DNA from 3 places in the Sporosarcina sp. OR05 genome. Region 2 is predicted to be linked to each of the others. Evidence: riboswitches for the same ligand, from Rfam matches in the RefSeq annotation. Region 2 holds a riboswitch; each other region holds the start of a gene.

The links. Region 2 has a riboswitch for S-adenosylmethionine ahead of NRI27_RS12170 (O-acetylhomoserine aminocarboxypropyltransferase/cysteine synthase family protein). Riboswitches for the same ligand answer to the same signal wherever they lie in the genome.
Region 1: linked by a shared signal. The riboswitch ahead of NRI27_RS08850 (bifunctional homocysteine S-methyltransferase/methylenetetrahydrofolate reductase) and the one ahead of NRI27_RS12170 (O-acetylhomoserine aminocarboxypropyltransferase/cysteine synthase family protein) in region 2 are both predicted to bind S-adenosylmethionine.
Region 3: linked by a shared signal. The riboswitch ahead of metK (methionine adenosyltransferase) and the one ahead of NRI27_RS12170 (O-acetylhomoserine aminocarboxypropyltransferase/cysteine synthase family protein) in region 2 are both predicted to bind S-adenosylmethionine.

The regions. Positions count from the first base shown of each region.
Region 1 is NZ_JANKJL010000004.1:79,004-87,031, reverse strand. It holds gene NRI27_RS08870 (hypothetical protein) at 1-299, opposite strand, end outside; gene bioB (biotin synthase BioB) at 429-1,436, opposite strand; gene NRI27_RS08860 (biotin transporter BioY) at 1,433-2,029, opposite strand; gene NRI27_RS08855 (histidine kinase) at 2,159-2,341, opposite strand; SAM riboswitch class I at 3,093-3,199, shown strand; gene NRI27_RS08850 (bifunctional homocysteine S-methyltransferase/methylenetetrahydrofolate reductase) at 3,296-5,143, shown strand; gene metH (methionine synthase) at 5,136-8,028, shown strand, end outside.
Region 2 is NZ_JANKJL010000008.1:1,469-9,496, reverse strand. It holds gene NRI27_RS12190 (QueT transporter family protein) at 1-236, shown strand, start outside; gene NRI27_RS12185 (helix-turn-helix domain-containing protein) at 288-518, shown strand; gene NRI27_RS12180 (BCCT family transporter) at 758-2,251, shown strand; gene NRI27_RS12175 (homoserine dehydrogenase) at 2,317-3,303, opposite strand; gene NRI27_RS12170 (O-acetylhomoserine aminocarboxypropyltransferase/cysteine synthase family protein) at 3,381-4,682, opposite strand; SAM riboswitch class I at 4,803-4,918, opposite strand; gene NRI27_RS12165 (glycerol-3-phosphate acyltransferase) at 5,104-5,727, shown strand; gene NRI27_RS12160 (hypothetical protein) at 5,892-6,269, shown strand; gene NRI27_RS12155 (hypothetical protein) at 6,276-6,677, opposite strand; gene NRI27_RS12150 (hypothetical protein) at 6,889-7,065, opposite strand; gene NRI27_RS12145 (hypothetical protein) at 7,388-7,885, opposite strand; gene NRI27_RS12140 (hypothetical protein) at 8,019-8,028, shown strand, end outside.
Region 3 is NZ_JANKJL010000002.1:22,835-30,862, reverse strand. It holds gene NRI27_RS04395 (ATP-dependent helicase) at 1-690, opposite strand, end outside; gene NRI27_RS04390 (hypothetical protein) at 839-1,024, opposite strand; gene NRI27_RS04385 (GNAT family N-acetyltransferase) at 1,082-1,624, opposite strand; gene NRI27_RS04380 (nucleoside/nucleotide kinase family protein) at 1,645-2,202, opposite strand; gene lepB (signal peptidase I) at 2,203-2,730, opposite strand; gene NRI27_RS04370 (histidine phosphatase family protein) at 2,885-3,460, opposite strand; gene NRI27_RS04365 (alpha/beta hydrolase) at 3,485-4,273, opposite strand; gene NRI27_RS04360 (gamma carbonic anhydrase) at 4,382-4,894, shown strand; gene metK (methionine adenosyltransferase) at 5,207-6,412, opposite strand; SAM riboswitch class I at 6,733-6,848, opposite strand; gene pckA (phosphoenolpyruvate carboxykinase (ATP)) at 7,022-8,028, shown strand, end outside.

The DNA of each region.
Region 1 (8,028 bases), on a different contig from region 2:
ATTAACAATGCGCCTACAAATAAGATACCTTTGACAGACCGTTCTCTCCCGGTAGCAAACACTACGCCGGCGAGTGTAGCAACAAGAACGAATGCCCATAACGACGTCCAGTTTCGATCTAAATTCATTAGGTAATAGACGCCAAAAGTAAGTATCGATAGTAGTAACGTTGTAGATAAAATAGCCGTGATACGGTTAAATTGAACTTTATTGGATTCTGAAGATCCACTAGAGATCGGTACAACTATGACCGCAAATGCCACACCTGCAGCGATCGAAAATAGTAATAAATCGATCATAAAACCACTCTCTTCTTTTAATAAATTTGTATGTAAGTTACTATACGGATGTATAGCCATTTCGTTTCATTCGAATGAAAAAAGCTATCTGGAACAGGCAATTTTCTCACCTGTCAGATAGCAAAATAATTAACGTAATTCCACAGCTTCTCTCTTCAACGGTTCCAAATCAATTTCAAAGCCCATATCCTCAAGCATTTGCCGATCACGATCACTCTCTTGACCCGCTGTCGTCAAATAATCGCCGATGAAAATTGAATTCGCCGGATAGAGACCAAATGGTTGAAGTGATCGTAAATTCACTTCACGTCCACCGGAAATCCGAATCTCTTTTGTCGGGTTGATGAAACGGAATAGACACAACACTTTTAAGCAATAGCGCGGCGTCAATTCGTTCGTCCCTTCAAGCGGCGTCCCATCTACGGCATGCAAGAAGTTGACAGGGATCGAATCTGCGTCCATCGCATGCAAACTTCTCGCCATCGCGAGTACGTCTTCCTTTGTCTCCCGCATACCAACTATGACACCTGAACACGGTGAAATGCCCGCTTCTTTTGCCAATTCCACTGTATTCACGCGATCGTCATACGTATGCGAAGTTGTAATGCTTTCATGATGCGCTGCGGATGTGTTGATGTTGTGGTTATACCGATCGACACCCGCTTCCTTGAGCCGTTTTGCCTGCTCCGGCTTTAGAATACCGAGACATGCACAAACGGTCATGTCTTGGTGCTTCGCTTTAATTTCCTTAACGGAATCAATGACAATCTCTAGTTCACGGTTTACCGGTCCCCGGCCGCTCGCCACGATGCAATATGTCCCCGCATTGACAGAAGCTGCACGTTCAGCACCAGCCACAATTTCTTCTTGCTTCATCATCGCATACTTTTCAATCGGTGCTTTTGATACGATCGACTGCGCACAATAGCCACAGTTTTCCGGACAGAGCCCTGATTTTGTATTGATAATCATATTTAACTTCACTTTGTTGCCATAATAGTGCTTTCGAATTTTATACGATGCGTGTAAAAGCGGCAATAAGTCTTCATCCGGACTGTTTAAAATGGCCAGCCCTTCCTCATCCGTCAACGTTCCCCCAGCTAACACCCGCTCTGCCCATTCCTCATAATTTGTCACGTCGTACGCCTCACTTTCAATACTTTATACATGCGGTGCCCAAAAATTCCTGCGAGCACAGACAATATAATATCTTTCGGTAGTGGTGGAATCATCCAAGCCCAAGCGACCTTGTATGTAAACACATCAGGAGCAGCCGCCCAAAGTTTATAAGCTGCATACATCCAATTTGTACCGATTAAATAATTGATTGTCATTCCAAAAAGACTAGCGAAAACGTAGCTTCGTAAACTTCCGTTCTTCTCAACAATTTTACCTACCACATACGCAACAAGGATATATGAAAGGATAAAACCAAAAGTTGGCAGTAAAATCGCACCAAATCCTCCATTGAATTTCGCAAACACAGGTGCTCCAGCTAATCCGACAAACATGTAAACTGTCATAGAAATCGCACCTAAGCGGCTTCCCAGTATGAGTCCTGAGAGAACTGCAAAGAATGTTTGTAACGTAATTGGCACGCCCCCTACGACCAAGAACGGAACAAACGACGTAATATTTGCACCAATCATCATCAATGCGGCAAACATTCCGCAATAGACAAGGCTTAATGCACTCATTGTGCTTTTAGGTTTCACTGTAGTTGTTGTCATCGTACACCTCTTATTTGTTAAGTTATCTATTTCAGAATAAAAGTTAACACATTTTGTGTCAACCTATTTTTTATATCAGTTAACCTAAATAAAAAAATCGACGGTTAGTTAACCATCGACTTCACTTCGTTATTGACCATCTTCGCTTTTCGGGAATAAAAAATGTGCGATTACACCACTTAAGATGGCAGCTCCAATTGTAATCCACACACGTGATGTACCTGGTACTTCTTGAAAATTCTTATGTAGCATATACCATGCGATCCCCGCCACTAATAATGCAATCGGGACTGTAAATTTAAAAATCCTCACTACCTTCACCTTCCACTCTTTGTTCTACAATCATTCTATCATGATTAGCCAATTTGTCGGATACAAGACTATACAATTTCACTTGTAATTCTTATTAAACATCGAGTTTCCTCTCTAAGCGGACGCGTTTCGCTTGCACACCTTCAATCAAGGAAACTGTGAAGGGGAAGCTTCACCTTAATTTCTTTAATTTCAGAAATTAATGCGGCAGTTTATTTCTTCACTTAGCTCATTCCAGGGTTTTCAGCTCGCGCTGTTCTTGCAGGAAATACCGTAACGAAGTATGACTTATACAAACAAAAGCTTAGCGTTGAGAGCTCACCTTTGTACATCGCCGTCTTCTACAATCCCTGCGAACGTTTTCTAAAGATAAGAGGCAAATAAGTTATCGGTACAAACTAGTTGGCTGGAGTGCAGGCGCCGACTCCTGCGGGGGAATAGCACGAATGGTGAGACCCCGCAGGGAAAGCCGTCACGCAGAACGGCTTTTGCGAGCAAAAGCGTAGCGTTGGGAGCAAGGATGCCTTAATTTCTGCAAAGTACGCAGAAATACGGCAAATCGAACTCTTCGTTGTTCGATTGGCTCACCCGTGCCCCGCGGAAAGCGTGCGCCGGAACGCAAGCCAACGGTTTCAAAGAAGTCTACTTGTAAAAGTGGTTAATCAACAGACCCGATAAACGAAACCCCTATTGACGGATTGACCAATTAGCGGTATGATGTGTTAAATTATTCGAACAACTGCATATCATTTTCTTATCTAGAGAAGCTGAGGGACTGGCCCGAAGAAGCTTCAGCAACCAGCCGTTAACGGTCAGGTGCTAATTCCAGCAGGTCTTTCGCGGCCTGGCAGATGAGAAGGTAGCGAGCCATCGCATTTTCAAAGCCTTCTTTTCGAGAAGGCTTTTTTCGTTTTCATACAGGTCTGACTTATTAGAAGAAGGGATGAATTCACAATGAACTTACTTGAGAATCTAAAGAACAATGTATTGGTAGCGGATGGTGCGATGGGAACTGTGCTTTATTCGCACGGAATTGATTTTTGCTATGAAGAATTAAACGTTGAGAAACCTGAAATTATAGAGAAAATCCACCTTGACTATATTGCAGCAGGCGCAGATATCATTCAAACAAATACATATAGCGCAAACGCCCTGAAACTTGCCCGCTACGGTATGGAAAACCGGGTGAAAGAATTTAACGAGGCAGCCATTCAAATTGCGAAACGTGCAGCTGCACAAGGCAACCAATACGTACTTGGGACAATCGGTGGTTTGCGTGGTATCCGAAAAAGTGATGCCTCACTTGCTGACGTATTAGCGATTGTCCGAGAACAGGCAGATACATTATTAGCAGGCGATCCTGATGGCTTGCTGCTCGAAACGTATTACGATTTTGAAGAACTCTCTACAGTTGTTAAAGAACTTCGTAGAATGACGGATCGACCGATTGTGGCACAAGTTTCTATGGATGAACCGGGTGTCTTACAAAACGGCTTGCTGTTAAATGATGCATTGCACCAACTAGAAGCGATCGGTGCCGATGTTGTCGGCGTCAACTGTCGTTTAGGACCTTACCATACGATCCAAGCATTTGAAAAAGTGACATTGCCTGAACGAGCGTTTCTTTCTGCCGCTCCAAACGCAAGCTTACTCGATGTGGAAGACGGCCGCATTGTCTACGTATCAGAAGCGGATTACTTCGGCCGCGCTGCTGCTCTCCTATGTGAAGAAGGTGTTCGTCTCATCGGCGGGTGCTGCGGAACGACACCAAAACATATTGCTGCAGCCAAAAAACATTTGAGTGGGCTTGCACCTATTACAAAAAAAGTCGTTACCCCTGAAAAACCGATCGTTATTCGGGAAGCGGACCCTGCTAAATACGAACCGTTACATGAAAAAGCAAAAACGACTCGAACTGTCATCGTTGAGCTTGATACGCCAAGACATTTGGAAACCGAACAATATTTCATCGGCGCCAACCAATTATACGATGCAGGTGTAGATGCCGTGACGATGGCCGATAATTCACTTGCCTCTCCACGCATTAGCAATATGGCGATGGGTTCAATTATGAAAATGCAACATAACGTTCGTCCACTTGTTCATCTGACGTGCCGTGATCATAACTTGATCGGTTTGCAATCGCATTTGATGGGGCTTGATGCACTCGGCATCCACGATATTCTAGCTGTCACTGGCGATCCGACGAAAGTTGGCGACTTCCCAGGTGCAACAAGTGTGTATGACGTATCCAGCATGGAGTTGCTACAACTGATTAAGCAATTGAATGAAGGCATTTCATTCACAGGCAAGCCATTACGGAAAAAAGCGAAATTCTCCGTCGCAGCAGCGTTTAACCCGAACGTCCGCGTATTGGACCGGGCCGTTCAACGATTGGAAAAGAAAATTGAGTGCGGAGCGGATTATTTCATTACCCAGCCGGTATATACGAAAGAGAAAATCGTGGACATTTATGAAGCGACAAAACATTTGGAAACCCCAATCTTCATTGGCATTATGCCTTTGACAAATATACGGAATGCAGAATTTCTGCACCACGAAGTGCCAGGGATTAAATTATCAGAAGACGTGCTCGAGCGGATGAGAGCATGCGGGGATGACCGTGAGAAAGCGACAAGAGAAGGCGTCGCGATTGCCAAAGAACTGATTGATACAGCAGCAGAGCTCTTTAATGGCATTTACATTATTACACCGTTCCTGCGCTACGATATGTCGCTGGAACTGATTCAACATATTAAGGAACTTGACGCAGAGAAAGAGAGGAATGTTGTCCATGCCTAAGCACCTGATTGAAGAACAACTTGAGAAAAGAATACTCCTTTTGGATGGCGCAATGGGCACGATGCTCCAAGCTGAGGATTTGTCTGCTGATGATTTTGGTGGCGAGGAATATGAAGGGTGTAATGAATACTTGAATTTATTGCGCCCCGACATCCTGGATAAGATCCACCGCGGGTATTTAGAAGCGGGGGCAGACGTCATTTGCACGAATACGTTTGGGGGGACCCCTCTCGTTCTAGATGAGTTCAGTCTCGGCCACCGTGCAGTAGAAATTAACAAGAAGGCTGTGGAAATCGCGAAAAAGTGTGCGGTCGATTACTCGACACCAGAGTGGCCGCGTTTCGTCGCCGGAGCGATTGGACCGACAACGAAGACGTTATCCGTCACCGGTGGAATCACTTTTGATAAGCTATCGGAGGATTTCTACGTACAGGCAAAAGCTCTGATTGAGGGTGGCGCAGATCTGTTATTGATGGAAACGAGTCAAGATATGCTGAACGTTAAAGCAGGGACGATTGGCATTAAACGGGCGTTTGATGAAACTGGTATCGAGTTGCCGATCATGATTTCAGGAACAATCGAGCCGATGGGTACGACGCTTGCGGGACAGAGCATTGAAGCATTTTACATTTCCATCGAGCATATTAAGCCGTTATCTGTCGGGTTGAACTGTGCAACTGGCCCTGAATTCATGACAGATCACCTACGTTCGTTATCGGAGCTGGCGACGAGTTTTGTGACGTGTTATCCGAATGCTGGTTTACCTGACGAAGAAGGTCATTACCATGAGTCACCAGAGTCTTTATCACAAAAGCTGAAAGGGTTTGCTGAAAAAGGTTGGTTGAACATGGTAGGTGGGTGTTGTGGTACGACGCCGGATCATATACGGGTATTGCGGGAAACGGTTGATGGATTAACGCCTCGACAAAAACCTGAAGAGATAAGAGATCATGCGGTTTCAGGAATCGAACCATTGCTCTATGACCCGTCTATGCGCCCGTTGTTGATCGGTGAACGGACGAATGTGATTGGTTCACGGAAGTTCAAGCGATTGATTGTCGAGGAAAAATTCGAGGAAGCATCTGAAATTGCCCGTGCTCAAGTACGTGGCGGTGCACATGTACTCGACATTTGCTTGGCGAATCCGGATCGCGATGAGCTGGAGGATATGAAGAAGTTCATGCAGGAAGTCGTGAAGAAGGTAAAAGTTCCGCTCGTCATAGACTCAACAGATGAAAATGTCATCGAAGAAGCGCTGAAGTTTTCACAAGGGAAAGCGATCATTAACTCCATCAACTTGGAAGACGGTGAAGAACGGTTTGATGCGGTCATGCCGCTCGTCAAGAAATTCGGCGCGGCTGTCGTCGTTGGGACGATCGATGAAATCGGTATGGCGGTCACTCGCGAACGGAAACTTGAAATTGCTGAGCGGTCGTATAATCTGTTAGTGAATAAATGGGGATTGGCACCTGAAGACATCATTTTCGATCCACTCGTCTTCCCTGTCGGTACGGGTGACGAACAATATATCGGTTCAGCAGTCGAAACGATTGAAGGGATCCGGTTAATAAAAGAAAAAATGCCACGAGCGTTAACGACGCTTGGGGTAAGTAACGTGTCGTTTGGGCTGCCACCGGTAGGGCGTGAGGTTTTGAACGCGGTGTATTTGTATCATTGCACGCAGGCAGGACTCGATTACGCGATTGTTAACACAGAGAAGTTGGAGCGTTATGCGTCCATTCCTGAAGCGGAAATCAAGCTGGCGAATGATCTTTTATTCACGACGACGGATGAGACGTTGGCAGATTTCACGGATTTCTACCGGGATAAGAAGAAGGAGAAGACGGAGGATGACATTCCGAAGACGGTTCCTGAGCGTTTAGCGTATTACGTAGTAGAGGGGACGAAAGAAGGGCTCATTCCTGATTTGGAGGCAGCGCTAGAATTGTACGACACGCCGCTCGATGTAATTAATGGGCCGTTAATGGAAGGAATGGCTGAGGTCGGTCGGTTGTTTAATGATAACCAATTGATTGTTGCTGAGGTGTTACAAAGTGCCGAGGTGATGAAGGCTTCCGTTTCCTTCTTGGAGCAGTTCATGGAGAAGAAAGAGGACGATTCGGGGAAAGGGAAGATCGTGCTCGCGACGGTCAAAGGGGACGTGCATGATATCGGAAAGAACTTGGTCGATATCATTTTGAGTAATAATGGGTTCAAAGTGATCGATATCGGCATCAAGGTGACGCCTGCGACGTTAATTGACGTCATTCGGAAGGAGAAACCGGATATTATCGGGTTGTCGGGATTGCTTGTAAAATCTGCTCAGCAAATGGTCATTACGGCGCAAGATTTCAAGGCGGCGGGAATTGACACACCGGTGATGGTTGGTGGCGCTGCATTGACAAGGAGATTCACGGAGACGAAGATTGCGCCTGAATATGGCGGACCAGTCATTTATGCCAAAGATGCGATGCAAGGGTTGGATTTGGCGAATCGGTTACAAAGTGGCGAGAAAGAGGCGTTGTTGCTCGAGATTTCCGATAAGCAAGAGAAGCGTTTGGAGTCGGAAGCTGTCCGCGCTACACGAGATACGGCGGTGGCGGTATTGCCAAGGCCTGTGAAAACCGTCCGAGAAGATGTGCCTGTTTTTGTGCCGGCTGATTTGCGCCGTCGTGTGATGAAAGAGTACTCGGTGTCCCATTTGTATCCATATGTAAACATGCGGACGTTGATCGGCCATCATTTAGGGTTGCGCGGAAATGTGGATAAAATGTTGGCGAATCGCGAAGAGCGTGCCGTTCAGTTGCATGAAATGGTGACGGGTTTCCTGGAGTCTGGGAAATTGTCGGCTTCAGGTATGTATCAATTCTTCCCTGCGCAGGCAG
Region 2 (8,028 bases):
CGATTACAATCTTTTCAGCGAAGTTCATCAGTGGACTTTATAAAAGGATGTTATTTAACACATTGGTGTTCACAGTAACGATGTTCCTCATCGCCTGGGAATTAAACATTGTGTTAGAACTTCCATTTTTACTTACATGGCTTTTCGTTGCAGTTGGGGAATTTGTCGTCATGATGGTCGGCATTCCAGTAATGATTGCGTTAAATAAACGAATCAATCTCGAAAAGTTGATTTGAAGAAGAGGCGGATTTCCGTCTCTTTTTTTATGAAAGAAAGGAGCACTCTCCATGTATATGACAATTGAAGAAACGGCAGATTACTTAGGCATGCCCGTCAGCCAAGTGCAGAAGTATGTTTTGGAAGGGCGTATCAAGGGTATTCACAATGGCAATGAATTTTTAGTGAACCAAGCGCAATTTGAATTGTATTTTAAACAGCTAGAAACAGTCAAACGCCAAATCGCGGAGTATTTAAGTGAACAAATCCCTCCAGACCGAGATATTAAAGACGAAGATTAACGCGAAAAACCCTAGTACCATCGACTCAATTTTTTCATCATTTCCTTCACCTACCCTTCTTGAATAATTACTACCAATTCCGTGTATAACTATTGATGCTATGTTGTTTCATTCGCATGATAAAAAAATAAAATAAAACAATTCCATATATATTCATACACGGAACGCTTTTGCTTTCCTTCAATAGGATTGGTATAGTTTATAGTCGTTTATAAAAACGCAATTGCATAGGGGGAAACATGAGAAAAATCTCAAATGTATTTTACATCACAATCGGTCTTATTATTTTGGCCGTCGGTTACGGGGTGCTTGCATCTGAAAGCTTTGAAACCGTTACTTCAACAATTAAGAACTTTGTAGCCGCTTCATTCGGCTGGTATTACATGATGATTATGTCTGTATTATTGGCACTTAGTCTCTTTTTGATTTTTAGTCCGTTCGGAAAAATCCGTTTGGGCAAAAACACAGATCGTCCTGAATTTTCAACCGTGACGTGGATTGCTATGCTATTTTCTGCCGGGATGGGGATTGGCCTCGTATTTTACGGAGCTGCAGAACCTTTATCACACTATGCAATCAATCCAGCGACGAAGGAACCGAACACGGATGCAGCATTCAAGGAAGCATTGCGTGAATCGTTCTTTCACTGGGGCTTACACGTATGGGCCATGTACGGTATTGTCGCATTGGCACTTGCCTATTTCCAATTTCGAAAAGGCGAACCGGGGTTAGTTTCAGCAACATTGAAGCCGATATTCGGTAAAAAGATGGAAGGCTCTTGGGGTACACTTGTGGATGTACTTGCCGTTTTTGCAACTGCTTTTGGCGTTGCGACAACGCTCGGCTTCGGTGCTGTTCAAATTAACGCAGGACTGAACTATTTGTTTGGATTCGAAATGGGGATCACTTCGCAATTCATCATTATTGCAGTCGTCACTGTATTATTCATCATGTCGGCTTGGACTGGAATTAGTAAAGGAATTAAATACTTGTCCAACACAAATCTTGTTCTAGCAATTGCATTGCTTGTATTTGTGGTCGTTTTAGGACCGACACTACTCATTTTCAACATGTTTACGGATTCCGTCGGTGGTTACTTGACCGATCTCGTGCAAATGAGTTTTCGAACCGCTCCTTTGAATGAAGGCAATCGTGAATGGCTGGATATGTGGACAATTTTCTATTGGGCATGGTGGATTTCGTGGGCTCCATTCGTCAGTATGTTCATCGCCCGGGTATCAAAAGGACGTACAATCCGTGAATTCATGATTGGTGTATTATTGGCTCCGACTTTATTATGTATGATTTGGTTCTCTTCTTTTGGTACGACAGCCATTACTGCACAAAAAGAAGGGATAGCAGACTTATCAAAGTCGTCCATTGAACTTGTTGTATTTGATATGTTTGGTACGATGCCATGGTCCTTCTTCATTTCGTTAATTGCCATCTTGCTCATTGCTTCCTTTTTCGTTACGTCCGCTGACTCAGCGACATTCGTATTAGGTATGCAATCGACATATGGCTCTTTGACACCACCGAATAGTGTAAAAATCATTTGGGGCGTCATCCAATCTTCCATTGCATTGATTTTGCTCTCTGTCAATGGATTGACCGCGTTGCAAAACACAATCATTATTGCAGCGTTGCCATTCTCTTTCATTATCTTGCTAATGGTTGTATCGCTCATTAAAGATATGAATGCAGAATTGAAGCTTTCTAAAACAAAGAAATAATAGCAAAACCGCGTGGAGCCAAGGCCTAAGCCTCTTGCTTTCACGCGGTTTTTTTCACTTTATCGTTAGCTTAGAACAGGAACTGGCTTTAGCTGACGTATTATATGCACAAGATCTGCGACCATGGCGCTGCCGGTAGGATACATCCCTGCTCCTGGACCAATTAACGTCAACTTCCCTAAATAATCCGTTTCGACGATAATCGCATTATCGACGCCATCAATTGCATAAAAAGGATGTTCAGCGTCTAATAGGACTGGACCTACTTTACCTGACAACTTCCCCTCATCGTCAATTCGGATGTCCGCTACGTGACGATAGCGAAGTTCAGCTTTTGAAGCTTCCAACACATCGTCGGTTTGGATATGATCAATCCCAACGACTGACACTTCTTCCCATTCAGGCTGTTCATCAAACGCTAATGAGCTGACAACCATTAATTTATAAAACGCATCAAATCCACTTATATCATCTGTCGGATCTGCTTCAGCAAACCCCTTTTTTTGAGCATGATGAAGGGCTTCTTCAAAAGTAACTCCTTCATCTCGCATCGCAGTCAAGATAAAATTAGATGTCCCATTTAAAATGCCCTGCACCCGATGGACACGATCCCCCGCCAACAGATTTTCGATTGTCCGGATAATTGGAATACCACCAGCCGTTGTCGCTTCGAAACCGACTTGTACGTCTCTGAATTCTGCGTGTTTCAATAAAGCTGGGCCATGTTTGGCAAACATCTTTTTATTAGCCGTAATGATATGGATTCCCTTTTCAATCGCCTGCGACAAATACGTGTACGCCGGCTCTTCATCCACAATTGCCTCAAAAATGATATCGATTTCTGGATCGTTCAAGATGTCGTCAATCGAATATGTTACGAGGACACTCGGAGCGACCGCCCTGTTCTTTGTAACGTCTCTTACTAAAATAGAAGCAATTTCAATCGTATAGCCTGTATGTTGTTTCAATTGCTGCCTTTTTTCGTTTACGATCTTATAAACGCCTTCTCCGACAGTTCCGAAGCCGATTATAGCGGCTTTTATTGACGGTATGCCGCCACCTCCCTATAATCTTTCGCTGCTGTAGCCTCTTTTCCTTGTCATGTACTAAAGAAAAGGAGACCTCCCCCTTATCGCTGCGTCACAGGTACCGCTTTTGCAATTGCCTGTTCAAGATCAGCAATAATGTCTTCAGGTGATTCAAGACCAACCGATAGGCGAATCAACTCTTCAGGCACACCTGAATTTTTCAAGTCCTCTGCAGAGAGTTGCTGATGCGTCGTAGAAGCCGGATGGATAATGAGAGACTTTGCATCACCCACATTCGCCACATGAGACCAAAGGGTAATGTTGTCAATCACTTTACGACCTGCTTCACGCCCGCCTTTGATGCCGAAAACAATAATTGAGCCGAAGAATCCATTCTTCAAGTATTTCTTCGCATTCTCATGTGTCGGATGGTTTTCAAGGCCTGCATATGTCACCCATTCAACAGACGGATGAGCCTGTAAGAACGCGGCAACTTTTTGCGCATTTTCGTTATGACGCGGAATTCTTAAGTGCAAAGTTTCTAGACCTTGCAGGAAGTTGAATGCACTATCCGCATCTAAGCAAGGGCCGAAATCACGTAACAATTGCACACGAAGCTTTGTCGCAAACGCTGCAGTTGCTGCATCAATACCATAACGTAGACCATTGTAAGTACCATCTGGTTCTGTGAAACCTGGGAACTTGCCTCGTGTCCAGTCGAATTTCCCTGCATCTACGACGACACCACCAATTGTTGTACCATGTCCTCCAATCCATTTTGTCGCAGAATGAATGACTACGTCTGCACCAAATTCGATTGGATTTGATCCGTATGGGGATGCAAATGTGTTATCAATGAGGAACGGTATTTCGTTTTCATGGGCAATGTTAGCGACCGCTTCAATGTCGAGCACCTGTAGGCTCGGATTTCCAATTGTTTCAGCAAAAATGGCTTTCGTTTTATCCGAAATGGCCGCGCGGAAGTTCTCAGGATCCGCAGCGTCAACAAATTTCACAGTAATTCCGTAACGAGGGAGTGTCACGGCGAATAAATTATACGTACCACCATATAAATTGCTTGCTGCAACAATTTCATCTCCTGCACCTGCAATATTTAAAATGGAAAATGCAATAGCTGCCATTCCTGAAGAGAGCGCAACTGCAGCAGTGCCTCCTTCGAGTAACGCGACGCGTTCTTCAAAAACAGAGACCGTCGGATTTGTAATGCGCGTGTAAATATTGCCTGCTTCTTGCAAGCCAAAAAGGTTTTGGGCGTGTTCAGTATCGCGGAAAACAAAAGCGGTTGTACGGTGAATCGGCACTGCGCGTGAACCTGTGTGAGGATCCGGCTTTTGGCCACCGTGTAAAAGAAGAGTTTCAGGTTGAAGTGAGTTGTTCGTCATTGTCATTACCTCCAAAAGTTTTTTTAAGATGAATGAGTTCGATGCGGAGGCGATGGGGTTTTAGGAATAAAAAAATAACCCCTTTCGCTAAGAAGAGGGTTACGCTTACGCTTATTCCTCCCCTTATCTTTCAGTCCGTTCGCACGAATCTGTAGGAAGTAGCACCTTTGCAAGTTCATCACTTGCCGGTTGCCGGGCATCGCAGGGCCTAGTCCCTCCGCCGCTCTTGATAAGAGTATGGGTATTCAGTTTTTCATCTTGTGCTACAGTATAGGCTTCTTTTTTTTCAATGTCAAGTAGTTTTATAGAATTTTTCTGAACCTTGTATTTACACTGAGTGTTATGATAGGGGTATGTTATTTTACTAACAACGACTTACCTTTCTAGTGTGTACGTCTATTTTTAATTTGGAGGAATTCCTATGACAATATGGATTATCGGCATCATTCTATTTGGTTACTTGGTTGGCTGCCTACATGGATCGACGGTAGCGCAATGGTTTTCTGGGGTTAATCTAAAAGAATCCGGTGTGAAAAATGCAGGTGCATCGAATGCTACAATCGTATTAGGCAAACGGTTTGGCGCACTTGTCGCAATTATTGATATCGGCAAAGGAATTTTTGCAATCCTTGCCGTGCGCTTTATTGCCGAGCGTGTAGGTTTTTCAGTTGAGTCATTAACTGCCCTATTATTTTTGGTAAGTGTGGCAGTCGTTTTCGGCCACAATTTTCCGTTTCATATGAAATTCAATGGCGGGAAAGGGACTGCTACCATTATCGGAGTGTTATTTGCTCTTGACTGGCGCTTCGGTCTTGCAGGACTTCTTTTATTTATAATCTTTGCATTGCTCACAGACATTCTTGTGTTTGGCGTCCTGATGCTGTACGGAACATTTCTCGCTGCTGCCATCTGGATGGTCGGTGTTTGGCCAATTGTAATCGCTATTGCCCTTTTCGTGATGGCTATTTGGAAGCACGGAGAAAACATTCAACGGATACGTAATGGAACCGAACCAAGGATTCGTGCGGTTTTCAAGAAGAAGTGAGCAATCCTTAAATATAAAAACCCGTATGAAGACAAGTATCACGAACTTGTTTTCATACGGGTTTATATTATTTTTTAATAAAATCAAACGAGAAATTCCAGTGAGTTCATCGTTTAAGATATTCTTTTAACTCTTTTTCGATGTCTTAAGCGAGTACTGCACCAGTGGCTATTGGTATGAAGATCAATGAGCAAGTCGTTCCTTATGGGGCAGGTGAATGGGATACTCTTCTTGATGGCTCTCTTTACGTTTCAACAACTGGTACTAGTACACCAACAGTTACTTCAGGAGGCGGGGATCTTCGGGTTTGTATAGGCGGTGTTGACGCAGGTAATACAATAAACTTCTCAGTTGTAAAAGCGTCTACGAAGCAAATAATTGTCCATTTATTTGATGTAAACACTGGTTCTACAGAATCTGAATATAAGTGTTTGCCTAAATTTGATGTAAGACCTTATGTTGATAGTAATGGAAAGTTTGATTTATATGTTACAGCAAAAGGGAGATACAGTGACGTAATTCGTATAGTGATAGAGGATTGAGAAAGGTTAATTGTCTCCTGAAATTTGTACATCAACGGTAAATGGATTAAAATTATTGTTCTTGGAAGCAATATTTACAATGTCTTGGATGTCTTTTATGACTTTTTCATCTATTTGATTTATGTTTTTCAAATAAACAGCGATAATTTGTTTATCGGGAGAATCTACTAAAAAACCAAGCGAGCTGGTAGGGTCATAGCCTTTTTCGCTTATAGCTTGTAAAACCTCAGAAGCAAAGCCTGTGTTCTGCAGTTTGTCTGAAAATTCATTAGCGTAGACTTGCTTAAGTTCATTTTGGGAAGACTGGACAGCTAAAGGAGATTCACTTTTTACAAAAAACGTGATTAATATTACTCCTATTATTCCTAAAACGAGCATTGATGATTTGACCAAAAGGGGTTTTGTCATGAGATGCCTCCTTGAAAGTGATGGTAAATAATATGCTAAACCAAAAGAAAAAAACCATTTTTTTAAAAAATGGGGTTTTTCTCCGTTAAGCGTCCCTACTAAGAAGGGGGGCAACGCAAGTCGTACTTTTTATCGTAGGAGCCTTTTTTGAGGATGGTTCATTCTGTTAGTTTTGCAAGTTAAATAGAGTAATCAACTGTAGAAGATAAATTCAGACTCTTTTCAGATATACCTCAGCCAAATCAATTCGACCGCTGCCATGGCCAAGATAATTCTGGATCTGGTCCATCGCTGCTGAAACTTCTCGATACAACGGACGTTCCTCCTGCGTTACGAGGTGGTCTTTACGATAACCCGCTTCTCGGTTTTCGACCATCCGTTGAATCATTGCCCGTCCTTCCCGCGGATCAGCTCCCGTACCTGTACCTCATATTTCTTTGTATGGCACTCTTCTATAAGTGCCTTTATGTCTATGTACTTTACTCCTGCCAAACGATCAGACGCAAAGGGGCTAAGACCCTCTCGGCTCACGCCGTTCACCCCAGCCTGCGCCTCCCCTTTGAAACAAAAAAAGAAGTAGCAAATGCCACTTCTTTGGAATTCAATCAACACCTAACATCAAATCCTCGTAGGTCAATTTAAAACCAAAGTGGAGAGTTCTTAAAAAAATAAAAGCGAGCAAAATCTGCTCGCTTTTTCTTTGTTAATATTTAGTCATAATACTCCCATTGTCCATTTGGGAATTGACCAGCAATGAGAAGGTAATCTACCCGAGGTTCATTCCGATCGATGTCATCAAAGTAGTTACCATTAAAATAGTCTGTTCCGTGGAAGCTAAGAGTTGTATATTTTACTTTAATTGCATAAAGACCTCGTCGTTGAATATTACTTCTAATTCGGTCGATGACATAATAGCCACCTCTTAACCCATTTATCGTATCCTGTTTTAAAGTATTGTGCATGTTAACAATCTCGGTAGCAATAGCTACTGCTAATCCATAAAGAGTTCCATACTTAGCGATTTTTGGTATTGTGAAGATTGTAGTAACGAGACCATATTGTGCCAGACCAGAATTTAAAAAAGTTTCAATAGAACTAGCGTTTTGCATGTTCCTATCAATAGCATCTGCCACAAGGTTATTTAAAACTCGCAAAGCATGTAATTGAGCATCTGTGTATGTCGCTGTAATGATTTTTAAATTCGACATAATTATTTCCTCCCTTTTAATTTTAAAATGTTCTTCAGAAGCGCTTCTAGTATATAAAGGGGAGTTCGCGATTTAAAAAACAACCTCTTACGCAAAAAATATTTTATAATGTTAGAAAGGGGAGGGAAAATCATTGAAGAATA
Region 3 (8,028 bases), on a different contig from region 2:
CAACAAGTAATCGTATTGTTGTCGGAATCGATCTGCAATCTGCTCATCTGTCCGTAAAGCTTGTTCCGCAATCGTTAACATATCATCGAAATCAAGCAACAGATGCCCCGGTGTTTTTGATTTCAATTGCTCATATTTCAACGCAATTTCACCAGCCCGACCAAACGGGCAAGAAACGTTTTCCCAGTCTTTGAAAGGGACCATCTGATTTTTCAACGCACTAATGAATGTGGAGAGCGCATTCAATTCATCCTCTGTTCCATCGTCTTTTAACACTTGTTTATACAGATTTTTTAGGATTTGTGATTTGTGGAGTCCTGTTTTCCCTCTCCCACCTTCAATTAATTCATACGAGACGCCAGTCTTTGTCATGTACGTTCGCGTAATGGCAAATCCTAAGCTATGGATTGTTGAAAAGTCAATCGGTGGGTGTTGAGGAAAAAGACGTTTGAAACGTTCGGTCATGTCTTTTGCAGCCGATTTACTGAACGTAATCGCTTTGATGCGGGATGGATGCACGTTTTGCTCTTCGATTAAATAGCCGATTCGCATAATCATCGTCGTTGTTTTCCCTGAACCTGGGCAAGCTAATAACAACAGCGGACCATCCGTCTGGACGACTGCCTGCTGCTGGACGCTATTCAATTCAATTTGTAATTCGTTCTTTTTCCTAGTAAAAAAATCAGTCATGCATAGATACTCCTTCTTCTGACGTTGTATATAATTTACCATATGTATGTACAATTGTAGAGCTGATGCTCCATCGAACACAGTTCCATGAAAAAAGTAGAAGTTCGGATGATGAACAACCCGAACTTCTACTTCCCATTATACGATGTTAAAAGCCACCTGATTCAAGGCGATCGTTTTGGATATCCACTTTTTCCTTCTTGCTACCTTGGTACGCAGTCGACGCCACTTCATTCGTTCTTCGTTGTTCGTCTGTATACTCGGTCTCTGTAAACTCTGCTCGGTTCGTGTCGGTTTGACCTGTTTGCTTGTTGTGTTTGTCCTGTTTTGTCATGGTCATCACTCCTTCATGAGTAGTCTTATTCAGAATACCCGAAAGAAGAAGATTTACTCATGACAAGTCCATTCCGTATGCAACAAGGAAAAGTTGGGCATCATACGACTTCCCGCCTTGCCTTAAATAGCTACGGAGGATCCCTTCTTTTTGAAACCCGAATTTCTCTAAAAGACCAATGGAAGCACTATTTTCTAAAAACGTGACAGCACCCATTCGATGTAGGCCTAATTCTTTAAAAGAATAGGTCAATACTGCTTGTAGTGCTTCAGATGTAATTCCACTACGCCAATAGCCCGGATGGATTTCATAACCGATTTCTGCCCGTTTCATGCCCATCGACAAAAGATTTAATCCAATCGTTCCAACGAAATGTTGCTCATCCTTCAATAGGATTGCCCAGCGTATTCCTCGTTTTGCTTCATAGCTTGAGTTGAAATGATGCACCAGTTTTTCTGCTTGACCAACTTCTGTCATCGGCTCGCTACCATAATATTGAAGTAGTTTCTGGTTGGAAAAATTTTTGAATAAGGCTGGTGCATGTTCTACCTTCACTTCAACTAATTGAAGCCGCTCTGTCGTCAATTCAGGGAATGTCATCTGCAACTACCTCCGATTTACTACGAATGGGTAATGACTGTATGTGCAAGCTTGATTGGATTGTATTCCTTTACATACTGTTCTTCTGCTGGAAAATACCTATTTTCATATTTTGCAAGAATAGCCGCTTTGTCACCTATATAGCCATCTCGGTCAAGAACACGCGCTAGTCGGGTTTCTTTATTAACATCGATATAGTACACATGCGAAAAATAGGATCGAAGTGTGGCACGTTGAAGAAATACGCCTTCAAGAATAACCGTTGACCCTACCGGAATTTGTATTCTTTTTAAATCGTACGTATCGGTTTCTTTATGATAAAATTGGATGATTTGGTCAATCGGTTCACCGTCAAACAGAGGACGGATGAGTGTTTGCAACAAATAGTCATACCGCCACTGAGCGTGGTAGTAAGCTTCCCATTCTTCGTATTTTTCGTCGTAACGAATTTTTCGCGGGTGTATAAAATCATCCAAGTGAAACAAGTACGCTCTCTTAAATGTTTGTTGCAACCTTTTCGAAAAAGTCGTTTTTCCTGACCCGCCTAATCCATCCACTCCAATAATGGTCGTTTTCACTTATTTCGGAATCCCGATTGAATTAAATGGATAAAACCTAAAGCCTACTTTTCCAACGACTGCACTTTCATCGATACAACCTATTGTTCTACTATCTGTACTATTTCGTCGGTTATCCCCTAATACAAACAATTGTCCTTCCGGCACGGTAACTTCAAAGTCCTCAGTCAGTTTCTGATTTTCGAAAATCCGTTCTTTGTTCGCTTGGACATACGTCTCTTCATATTCTTTTCCATTAATGAAGAGTTTGTCATCTTTCATGACAACTGTATCGCCTGGTAGTCCAATGACGCGCTTAATATAGTCTTCCTTTGAACCAGGTGCATGGAAGACGATCAGATCAAAATGATCGAGTTTGTGGATCTTGGAGATGACAACTCGGTTTTCCGATTCAAAAGTCGGTTCCATTGATTGACCTGACACGAGGACGGGTGCAAAGAGGAATTGTCGGATGACAAAAACAAGTACACATGCAATGACGATGGATTTAATCCAGGACCAAACTTCTTTTTTCGTTTCTGTTTTCAATGAAAAGCCTCCCATTCCAATACGTCGTTGGAAAACGTATCGGTTCGTTCTCTTATTCTATGTTTATCGATGAAACAACTTGCTCTCTTTTTAGCATGAGCATTGACCAAGGACCCGTTGACGCGTGTCTCTTGCTTGTCTAACAGTCAATTAATTACGATAAATGTTTTGTACAATTGAACAGTTCACATCGGTTTTTATCATCCGCTAGTTCAATTACCGTTAGTGATGTATTCGCTAAACTTTTTTCATAGGCAGGATCAGGGACAAGTGCTTGGATCATTCGCTTTATGAAACTGCCATGACTAACAACTAACACTCTTTTTCCTTTGTGTTGTTGTTGGATTTCCGTTAAGCATTCCGTACCTCTTGCAAGAATTAATTCGGCAGGTTCAAAGCCCATATCGAGTTGTCTCCAGCCTTCTCCCCACTTTTCAATCCGTTCTGCTTCTGTCGTCCCTTCAATCTTTCCGCCTCCCACTTCACGGAGGCGAGGATCAATCCGAACGTCCACATTCCCCATTTTTTGCGCAATGACTTCAGCAGTTTGCTTTGCTCGGAGTTGCTGGCTTGAATAGATGACGTCCCATTGTTCATCCGCCAAACGATCAGCAACACGCGCTGCCATCTCAAATCCCTCTTCGTCTAACGGGATATCAGAGCTCCCTTGGGCCCTTCCTTCCTTATTCCAAGCTGTTACACCATGTCTTACAAATCCAATAATTGTCATTCGAATCCCCCTCATGTCATTGTACTACACGATATAGCCGAGTGAACGGAGAACATTATTCATGAACGATTCGGTGTACAAGTAAACTTCTTCCCGTTCAGGCTCTTGATACAAATCATGGTAGAGATGCTTCCATTGTTTATATTGAAACTCGGTTAGTTGTTGTTTTAGTAACCATTTCTTAGCAAACGCCGTTTCTGTAAGTTTGTCATTGCCGCCTGTTTGCAGTAAGACGGGGACGTTAAAGATCGTGTCCTCATGAATATTAATAGACTTCATCATCGCTTGTAGCTCACGATACCAAGAAGCAACAACTGTGGAACTATAATGCCTATCGTTTTGAAACTCGACATACATATCATAGTTGCGCGTCAACAATTCAATCGTCACGTCATGCTTCACTTTCATGGAGCTCGACAACTTTGTTAACATCCCTGAAAGTCTCGGGGGTTGATGGGACAGTGCTAGCCATGGAGAACTGAGGATTACGCCCGCACATTCCAGTTTTTCTTTTTGCAAAATGTCCATAACCAATGTTGCACCGAGACCATGCCCTACTACAAAAAGAGGCAAATTGTCTTGCAATGCTACTTCTATTAATTTCTTAATGTGCTCTATGTAAGAAGCAAACGATTCATCATGCGTCTTTCTTCCACTTTCGGCACCATGTCCAGGCAAGTCAGTCGTGACAACATGAAAACCGCCATTACGCAGCTTTTGAATGAGCCATGCATACCTCCTATGATGTTCATATGCACTATGGACAATGACGACGACTGCTTTTGGCTGTCCTTCCGCTTCCCATTTCCACATGCGTCTCACCTCCGTTCCTTTCGCTACAAGAAAGAGATTCCCTTTCTGTACGGAAAGGATTTATGATACGATAAATTATACACGATTTTAAGGAAAGAGGAGATGTTGATGATTTATCCATACAATGGAAAGTCACCACAAATCGATCCTTCTGTCTATGTGGCAGAATACGCGACAATTACTGGGGATGTCACGATTGGCGCAAACAGTTCGATTTGGTTTAATACGGTCATTCGTGGTGATGTTGCGCCAACAATTATTGGTGAACGAGTTAGCATTCAAGACCTCAGTTGTCTTCATCAAAGTCCAGGGAAGACACTACTCATTGAAGACGATGTAACAGTTGGCCATAAAGCATTATTACATAGCTGTATTATTCGAAAAGGAGCGCTCATTGGAATGGGTTCCATTATTCTCGATGGTGCTGAAATTGGTGAAGGTGCCTTCATCGGCGCAGGAGCGCTTGTTCCTCCGGGTAAGAAAATCCCACCTGGTTGCCTTGCATTAGGGTCTCCTGCCAAAGTTGTCCGCGATTTAAATGAAGAGGATCGCAAAGAAATGGAACGCGTTGTCAACAGTTACATCGAAAAAGGGCAAATATATAAGCAAATGCAAAAGTAAACGGGTCGTTAGAGACGAATTGTGATAGCTTGTAACATTAAAATACCATTTAAGACTGAAACAGGTGCTGCTCACTCGAGCTGCACCTTTATTTCTTAACTGCTACTAATAGGATGATAATCGCTGCTATGCTAACTAGTGCTATCCCGCCAATGACCAATAATAATAAAATGCTCAAAGCCAACTACACCCCTCACCCTCCTCCGACTTATAGATTTAGACGCTTTGCTAATGGAATAGTTTCCTACTATTACGGTGTCCACTGTAGCCAAAAAAACCGAGAAGCAAGGATGCTTCCCGGTTTGTAGATACTTATTGCGTGACAACGCCAGCTTTTTCCACTAACGCAGCCGCTTTATCTGTTTGTTCCCATGGCAATTCGATATCCGTACGCCCAAAATGTCCATAAGCAGCTGTTTGTTTGTAGATTGGACGACGAAGGTCAAGCATTTTAATGATGCCTGCTGGACGAAGGTCGAACAATTCTCGAACAATTTCAACGAGCTTGCTTTCAGCGACTTTTCCTGTGCCGAATGTATCGATGGAAATGGATACTGGCTTAGCAACACCAATTGCATATGCGAGTTGCACTTCACAACGTTCAGCCAATCCTGCTGCTACGATATTTTTTGCCACATAGCGTGCCGCGTAAGATGCAGAGCGGTCCACTTTTGTCGCGTCTTTCCCTGAAAATGCACCGCCACCATGACGGGCGTAACCGCCATACGTATCAACGATGATTTTCCGTCCTGTTAGACCAGCGTCCCCTTGAGGTCCACCGATAACGAAACGGCCAGATGGATTAATGAAGTATTTTGTTTCATCATCTAACAATTCCGCAGGGACGACTGGCAGAATAACATGCTCTTTTATTTCTTTTTGTATTTGTGCAAGTGGCGTATCCGGGTGATGTTGTGTTGAGATAACAATTGTATCGATGCGAACTGGTTTGTCGTTTTCGTCATACTCAACGGTCACTTGCGTTTTACCGTCCGGACGTAAATAGGAAAGAATTTCTTCTTTACGCACGTACGCTAGTCTACGTGAAAGTTTATGGGATAAACTAATTGGCAACGGCATGAGTTCAGGTGTTTCATTACACGCAAAACCGAACATTAATCCTTGGTCCCCAGCTCCAATTGCTTCAAGTTCCTCATCTGTCATTGTTCCTTCACGCGCTTCAAGTGCTTGGTCGACACTTGCTGCAATATCCGGTGACTGTTCATCGATCGATGTCAAGACGGAAGATGTCTCCCAATCGAAACCAAATTTAGCACGCGTGTACCCAATTTCCTTCACAGTATCACGAACAACTTTTGGAATATCCACATACGTTGTTGTAGTAATTTCCCCAATGACGAGCACGAGACCAGTTGTAATGGTCGTTTCACACGCAACACGTGCATTCGGGTCTTCTTCAAGGATTGCATCCAAAATGGCATCCGAGATTTGGTCACACATTTTGTCAGGATGTCCTTCAGTTACCGATTCTGATGTAAACAAACGGCGATTAGTCAATGTAATTTCCTCCTTAACAGCTTGCAAATATTGATACGGTACTCTATTTGTCCCAGTTTTGTTCCACGCCTGAAGAGAGTCGACGTCAACATACACAAGGATTAAGGGCATATAAAATCGATTAGGCCTCGGCAAATTTTGACTTCCGCCGTAGGCTTATATTTATTTAGTAGGCATTTCAAACGCCAGCTAGAGGTTCGTTGACCGTCTTACACGTCTCTCCCTCTACAATCATTGACATAAAGCTAAATAAATATAAAAAGCCCTTCGCTCACGTAAATACATGAGGAAAGGCATGATTTCAAAAGCAGCACCTTTCACTCTTATCGTCCAAGGAATCGTACCTTGCTCCAGGTTTGGCACCTTTTCGCAGACAATGTCCGCGCAGGTTGCCGGGCTTCATAGGGCCTGTCCCTCCGCCAGCTCGGGATAAGAGTATCCGTTCATTTACCTATGCTACGAAAAAGATTGGATTTTGTCAAATCTTTTCTGAGTTTAGTGCTTGAGTTTTTAATTAGTATAGATTATTATTCTAAATGTGTTATACTATTTACGGAAATGTGATGAAACCCACACGATGGGATTACATGCAAAGGACGGTAAGATACTATGATCTCAGCGAAAATTGAAAATGGACTAAACGAGTTGCTCTCAGGCAACAACGTCAATGTACAGCCTTCAGTGGCGGAATTGGTTGAAAAGGCGACTGCTCGCGGAGAAGCGAAACTTTCATCAGATGGCGCAATTACTGCAAAAACTGGAAAGTACACTGGCCGTTCACCAGAAGATAAATATATTGTAGAAGAAGCTTCAACAAAAGATAAAATCGATTGGGGCAAAGTGAATCGCCCGATCTCATCTGAAATTTTCGATTCCCTATATACGAAAGTACTAAATCACTTGAAAACGAAAGACGAATTGTTCGTATTCAAAGGCTTTGCAGGTGCAGATAAAGACTCTCAATTGTCACTTCAAGTGATTAATGAATACGCGTGGCAAAACTTGTTTGTCCACAATCTATTCATCCGCCCAACTGCGGAAGAGTTGAAAACACACGAAGCACAATTTACGATTCTTGCTGCTCCATCTTTCAAAGCAGATCCTGCTGTTGACGGCACAAAATCCGAAACATTTATCATTGTATCACTTGAGAAGCGAATTGTGTTAATTGGTGGCACAGAATATGCTGGAGAAATGAAAAAATCTATTTTCTCTGTTATGAACTACTTGCTTCCTGAACAAGGAATTCTTCCAATGCATTGCTCCGCAAACGTTGGAGAAGAAGGCGACGTAGCTTTATTCTTTGGATTATCAGGTACTGGTAAAACTACCCTATCAGCAGATGCTCACCGTAAATTGATCGGTGATGATGAGCACGGTTGGTCAGATAATGGCGTATTCAATATCGAAGGTGGATGTTACGCGAAATGTATCAATTTATCACAAGAAAAAGAACCTGAAATCTTTGGTGCAATCCAATTTGGTTCAGTTTTAGAGAACGTAGTGGTAGACGAAGAAACACGAGTACCGGACTATGACGATAATTCATTGACTGAAAACACACGTGCGGCATATCCGATCCACAACATTGAAAACATCGTGACACCTTCTGTCGC